2 regions of the Caballeronia sp. PC1 genome follow, and region 2 is predicted to be linked to the other one. Evidence: riboswitches for the same ligand, from Rfam matches in the RefSeq annotation. Region 2 holds a riboswitch; the other holds the start of a gene.
The links. A riboswitch is a leader RNA that binds a small molecule or an ion and turns the genes downstream of it on or off. The one in region 2 is predicted to bind manganese.
Positions count from the first base shown of each region.

Region 1 (3,402 bases), on a different contig from region 2:
TGCGTGAGGCGTGCGCGCAGCAACCGTGCAGCGCCGCCGATATCGTGCCGATCATGTTCAAGCGCAAGCTCGACATTCATCAGATGACGTTCGCGCTCGGCGAAGCGCTCGCGCATCTGAATCTGCTCTGGCTCGATGGAACCTTCAAGCGCAAGACCGGCGATGACGGCGTGATCCGCTTCTCGCCGGCCTGATCGCTCACTGAACCGACACGCCGCCGAAGTTCACGCGCCCGAACGGACTCACGCTATAGCCGCTGACGTTCGCACGCGTAAGCGCGGCCGCTGTCGGATACACGAGCGGAATCCACAGCGCCTGATCGTGGATGATCTTCTGTGCATCGACATACGCCTTCGTGCGTTGCGCGACATCCGCGGTGGCCTTGCCGTCGGCAATGAGCTTGTCGAGTTGCGGATCGCAAAAGCGCGCGAAGTTGATGCCCGACTTCACCGCGTTGCAACTGAAGAGCGGCGACATGTAGTTGTCCGGGTCGCCGTTGTCGCCGGCCCAGCCCATGAACAGCATGTCGTGCTGACCTTGCTTCGCCTCTTTGATCAGCTCGCCCCATTCGATGATCTTCACCTGCGCCTTCACGCCGATCTTCGCGAGATCGGCCTGCAGCAACTCCGCGCCGGCCTTCGGATTGGGATTGAGCACGCTGCCGTTCGGACGCACCCAGATGGTCGTGTCGAAGCCATTTGGAAAGCCCGCGTCGGCGAGCAGCTTCTTCGCGTCATTCGCGGAATACTTGTACGCCGCGATGTTCTTGTCGTAGCTCCACGTATTCGGCGGGTACGGATTCACGGCGGCCGTGCCCGTGTTGTCGAACACGGTCTTCATATACGTCGTGCGATCGAACGCCATGTTGATCGCCTGACGCACCTTCGGATTGTCGAGCGGCTTCTTTTGCGTGTTGAGCGCGACGAACGCCGTCATGAACGCGGGCGCTTCGCTGACTTTCAGCGACGTGTCCTTCTTCGCGTCGATGACGTCCTGCGGCTTCGGCGACAGCGCAATCTGGCATTCGCCCGCCTTGATCTTCTGCGCGCGCACGGCGGCATCGGGCGTGATCGCGTAGATCAGGCGATCGACCTTCGGTTTCGTGCCCCAGTACGACGGATTGACGTCGTAGCGAATGATCGAATCCTTCGTGTAGCTCTTGAGCACGAACGGACCGGTGCCGATCGGCTTGCTGTTCAGATCGGTTTGCTGGTTCGCCTTCAGCAGCTTGTCCGCGTATTCCGATGAGTAGATCGATGCGAAGCCCATCGTGAGGATCGGCACGAAGGTCGCGTTCGGCTCGTTCAGCTCGAATTTCACGGTGCGGTCATCGACTTTCGTCACGGCCTTGATGAGCTTCACGAGGCCCATCGACTGCGCGTGCGGAAAGCCGCTCGCGCCCGCGATCTTGTGCCACGGATTGCTGTCGGACAGCATGCGTTCGAACGTGAAGACGACATCGTCGGCGGAAAGCGGCCGCGTCGGCTTGAAGTAGTCGGTCGTCTGGAACTGAACGTTCGGACGCAGATGGAAGGTGTAAGTCAGGCCGTCGGCGCTCACGTCCCACTTTTCGGCGAGCGAGGGCGCGACTTTCTTCGCGGCTTCGTCGTAGGAGACGAGCGTGTTGAAGACGACGTCCGCGGAGGCGTTCGTCGTCACGAGCGAATTGAACTGCACGACATCGAAGCCGTCCGGGCTCGATTCGGTGCAGACCGTGAGCGGCTTGGACATCGCCAGCATCGGCGCGGCGAGGCATGCAAGCGCTGTCGCCGTGGCGAGAATTTTCAAACGCATGAGATCTCCCGTGATCTTCATTCTTGTTCGTGGATAAAGTGGCGCATGCGCAGCAAGCGGCGCGCCCGGCGCGGCTAGGGTAGCGAATGCATCCGTCCGCGACAACGATTCGATCGGCATACGCTTATGCGACGCGCGAATCGCACCCGCGCGGCTTGCCGAAACGAGGCGCATCGGGCTAAACTTGCGCCGTCTTTGGGGAGTAGCCTTCCTTCGCGTGCGAAGGAGAACGCGTCAACATCCTCGGCTCTGCTGCCGTGGCGCGTTCGACCGGACCGGTTTGGCGAGACCATCGATGCGCAACGTCGTTCTTGGCCGGACGGCGCGTGGCGCATCGTGGTTCGCTCGACGTCCGGCCGTGGAATCATCCGTGTCCCCACAACTACAACATTCCTGTCGTTCGCGCACGCCTGCGCGCCCATCGCTTTTTTCGATGCGAGGCGCCGCATGACGATGCTCTTTATCGAACTTGCGCTCATGCTCGTGATCATTCTGATCGCGTCGGAGCTTTTCACGAACGCGCTCGAACATCTCGGCGAGCGGCTCGGCATATCCGAAGGCGTGACCGGATCGCTGTTCGCGGCGGTCGGCACGGCCTTGCCGGAGACGACCGTGCCGATCATCGCGTTGCTCGGCGGCACGCCCAGCCGTGCGGTCAACGAGGAAATCGGCGTCGGCGCGATCCTCGGCGCGCCGCTCATGCTCGCCACGCTTTCCACCTGCCTGATGACGGTCGCGATTCTCAAGTCGCGCGGCTTGCACGGCCGGATCATGCCGGAGCGCAGCGGCTTCGTGCGCGATCTCAACTTTTTCCTGATCGCGTTTCTGATCGCCTGCGCCGCGATGTTCGTGCCGCATCATGCGTGGCAGGTGCGCGCGATGTTTGCGGTCGGTCTCGTCGCGCTTTACATCGTGTATGTGATTGCGACGTTCAGGGCCTCGGCGCAGCTCGTCGAGGGCGGGCACGGCACGGAAGCGCCCGAGGCGCTGTTTGCGTCGCGGCTCGGATTGCGGACGTCGTTCGGCTCGATCATGTTGCAGTTCGTGGTGGGTATCGCGCTGCTCGTGGGCGGCGCGAAGGGCTTCATTCACGGGGTCGAGGGCGTGTCGCAGGCGCTGGGCATTTCGGCGTTGTTGCTGTCGCTCATCATCATTCCGATTGCGACCGAGCTGCCGGAGAAGGTGAACAGCATTCTCTGGGCGCGAAGGGGGAAGGACACGCTCGCGTTCGGCAACATTACCGGCGCGATGGTCTTTCAGGGGACGCTGCTGCCGGCGATCGGCATCATGCTGACGCCGTGGGAGCCGCGCATCGAAGTGCTGACGGGCGTGCTGATCACGCTCGCGGCGGCGGCGTGGCTCAGGTGCAATGCGAAGGCGAATGGGGTCGTGCTGTGGGCGCTGCTGGGGAATGGCGTGCTGTACTGCGCGTATCTCGTGCTGACCCTGACGCGCTGAAGCCGCGCCGAAAGCTGGAAAGAAGAATGCCCGTCGAAACGGGCATTGAGAGCGAAGCAGCGCGCCGACAGATCGGCGCGTTGTTGTTCTTTGCTGGTTTATCGGCGCGGAGAAAGAAAACTTTAGACACGCGCCGCATGATCTCGCCTT
Region 1 covers NZ_JAJUBH010000001.1:2,531,129-2,534,530, reverse strand. Annotated here, with positions in the region: gene LY284_RS12105 (MBL fold metallo-hydrolase) at 1-194, shown strand, start outside; gene LY284_RS12100 (ABC transporter substrate-binding protein) at 199-1,794, opposite strand; yybP-ykoY riboswitch at 1,975-2,152, shown strand; gene LY284_RS12095 (sodium:calcium antiporter) at 2,242-3,252, shown strand; gene LY284_RS12090 (hypothetical protein) at 3,279-3,402, shown strand, end outside.
Region 1: linked by a shared signal. The riboswitch ahead of LY284_RS12095 (sodium:calcium antiporter) and the one ahead of mntP (manganese efflux pump MntP) in region 2 are both predicted to bind manganese.

Region 2 (3,402 bases):
TGCGCGTGCGCACGCCGTCCACCGCGATGGGCGTGCCTGCGGGCGCGTGGCGCGGATAGCCGTCCGCGTAGCCGCATGCGACCACGCCGATCTTCATCGGGCGATCCGCGGCGAACGTGCGGCCATAGCCGATGGTTTCGCCGGGCGTAAGCGTCTGCACGCCAATGATGCGGCTCGACAGCGTCATCGCGGCGCGCAGACCGGCGTCTTCGATATGGCGCGCGCAGCCCGTCGGCGATGCACCGTACAGGATCGTTCCGGGCCGCACCCAGTCGCGATGCGCGCGCGGATGCCATAGCACCGCCGCCGAATTGGCCAGCGAGCGCGTGCCGGGCAGATCGCGCGTGACGGCGTCGAATGCGTCGATTTGCCAGTCGATGGCGCCGTCGTCCGCGTTCGCGAAATGGCTCATCAGACCGATGGCGCCGATCGACCCGATTGCCGACGCGCGCCGCCACGCGCGCTCGAACTCGCCCGGCCGGAAGCCGAGCCGGTTCATGCCGGAGTTCATTTTCAACTGGATATCGATGCGCTCGCGCGGCCGCGCGGCTTCGAGCATGGCAAGCTGCTCGTCGCAATGCACGGTAACGGTCAGCCGATGCCGGTCCGCCGTCTCGACATCCCTCGGTTCGAACACGCCTTCGAGCAGCAGAACGGGCTTCGTCCAGCCCAGTTCCCGCACGCGCACGGCTTCGTCGAGATCGAGCAGCGCGATGCCGTCGGCCTCCGCGAGCGCCGGATAGATGCGCTCGATGCCATGACCGTACGCATTCGCCTTGATGACGGACCACACGCGCGAAGACGGCGCGGTGCGTTTGACGACCCGGAGATTGTGACGAATGGCATCGAGATGGATGCGCGCGGAAATCGGACGTGGCATGGCGATCTGTATTTCAGTCAATAGGCAGTGGATTGACCGATCGTATCGATTCAATGGCAGTGGTTGTTAATATTTTTCCGCCAATTTTCAGTCGATACGCCTGATTCGCCGCCCTTCGCCGTCAGCTCAGATAGCCGAGATGCTCGGCCAGAATGACGCTGCCGACGCCGATCAGCATCACCCCGCCCGCAATCTCCGCGCGCTTGCCGATCGTCGCGCCGACGATCCTGCCGACCATCACGCCGATCGTCACCATCAGCATGGTCGCGAAGCCGATGGTCGCGGCGGTCGAGAAGATATCGACGTCGATGAACGCGAGGCCCGCGCCGACCGCCATCGCATCGATGCTGGTCGCAAAGCCCGTCAGCGCCAGCACCCAGAACGAATGCGAGTTGGGCTTTTCCTCCTCGTGACTCGGCGCGCCGAAGCCCTCGCGGATCATGCGCGCGCCGAGCAGGCCGAGCAGCCCGAACGCGATCCAGTGATCCCAGGCGGTCACGTATTGCGCGGCCGCCTTGCCGAGCGCCCAGCCAGCGAGCGGCGTCAGCGCTTCGATCACGCCAAAGATCACGCCGGTCTTCAGCGCTTCCGCGATGCGGGGCTTGTGCAGGCTCGCGCCCTTGCCGACCGCGGCGGCGAAGGCGTCGGTGGACATGGCGAAAGCAAGGAATATCGTGGATGCGAGGTTCATCGAGTAGCGCTCTGGTCGGGCAAGATGGAACGACAGAACGCGCGCCCGACCGGTCGCGAATTCTGTCGATGGTCTTGCCAACCTGTGACGGCTGCTCATGCCACGACCTGAACGGCCGAGCGTGTTGACATGAGCGCTTTTCCGGTGCGGAAAAGCCGGCTACTCCCCAGCGAAGAAACGTGAGCTTAACACGGCTGCGCGGCCGTTCCTGCGCTCGCAGGCCCATTGGGATAGAGTGAATCCGCAGTGCCGCGCCCTCACCGTTTCCAAGGAGGCACCATGCAGGCAGCCCATCTGACCCAGCCGGCCGCGCGCGAAGCGGTCGAGCGTCTCTATCGCGCGTTTGCCACGCAGGACGTCGCGCTCTTGCGCGAGGCCGTCACGCCCGACTGGGAATACCTTCCCGAGCCGCCCGGACAACGGCATGGCCCCGATCAGATGATCCCCATCTTCAAAGATCTCGCGAGCGCGCTGCCCGACATGCGCATCCAGATTCTCGACATGCTGGTGCAGGACAACCGCGTGGGCACGCGCGCGGAAGTGAGCGGCACACAGTCCGGCCCGCTGATGGGCATTGCCGCGACAAAAAAGCCGATCCGCTTCGCGATCCATTCGTTCCATGAACTGCGCGACGGCCGCGTGTCGAAGACCTGGCATCTCGAAGACTGGCTCAGCGTGTTCCGGCAACTCGACGCCGTGCCGCAGAAGATCGATCCGCCGGTCTAGCCGCGGCGCGTGGCGCTTTTCGCGTTCACGCGCAGAACATGCTCCACGCATAGTCCGACGAGCGTCGCGTCGAGGCGCTCCAGCGCGCACGCGGCCTCGCGCAACGCGGGCGTATCGGTGCCGAAGGAGTCGAAGAAAAGCAACTCGCGCTGACGGGCGGCCACCCGCGCCGATTGCACGGCCGCGCTCAGCTCACGCATGCGGCCGAATCCCGCCGCCCGCGCTTTCTCTTCCAGCAGCCCGGCCAACGCTTCGAGCGATTGCGGCGCGCTTCGCGCGATGCGGGCGCGTCCACCGTCGAAAAGGGATAAAAAGCGCAGCACGCTGCCGTGCAAGCGCCGATGCGCATCGACGAGATCGCGTATCGATTCGGCGCGCTCGTGATCGCGCGCCGCCTTGACGGTGATGATGGTCGCGCCGTAGCCGACGCCGGCGGACTCACGGCTGGAGGATTCGATGGTTTGCGTCAGCATGAAACGGTCGATGCGCTATATATGCATAAATATAGCGCATCGACGATTCGCCCGCGCGCATAGTCCATTTCCCGAAAGGAATTTGTTGCAATGCGTCGAATATGCTAACCTAGGGTTATTACCTAGTTAGTTACCCTAGTCAGGAGTTCGCTCATGGGCATCATCGCCGCCACCCCTATCGCTTTCGTTTCGTTCATCGCCGCCAAGCTGCAAAGCGCCGCGCGCGACGCCCTGGCCGCACGCGCGAAAGTCAGCGCCCTGATGGCTGAAGCCTACCGCCGCGCGTAAAGCACGACGAAGGCCCCCGCGCTTCATTGCAACGTGTAGGCGATCACGTAATCGCCCGCCTTCGTGCCGAGCGAGCCATGACCGCCCGCCGTCACGAGCACGTACTGCTTGCCGCTCGCATCGGCATAGCTCATCGGCGTGGCCTGTCCGCCCGCCGGCAGACGCGCCTCCCACAGCTTCTTGCCGTCGCGCACATCGTAGGCACGCACGTATTGATCGAGCGTGCCTGTGAGGAATGCGACGCCGCCCGCCGTCACCATCGTCCCGCCGAGACTCGGCACCCCGAGTGGCATGGGAATCGGCAGGGGCGCGCTGTCGCGGATCGTGCCGTTCTTGTGCATCCA
Region 2 covers NZ_JAJUBH010000003.1:396,183-399,584, forward strand. Annotated here, with positions in the region: gene alr (alanine racemase) at 1-880, opposite strand, end outside; gene mntP (manganese efflux pump MntP) at 1,002-1,571, opposite strand; yybP-ykoY riboswitch at 1,581-1,751, opposite strand; gene LY284_RS26425 (ester cyclase) at 1,851-2,297, shown strand; gene LY284_RS26430 (hypothetical protein) at 2,294-2,770, opposite strand; gene LY284_RS38790 (hypothetical protein) at 2,924-3,058, shown strand; gene LY284_RS26435 (glucose/quinate/shikimate family membrane-bound PQQ-dependent dehydrogenase) at 3,082-3,402, opposite strand, start outside.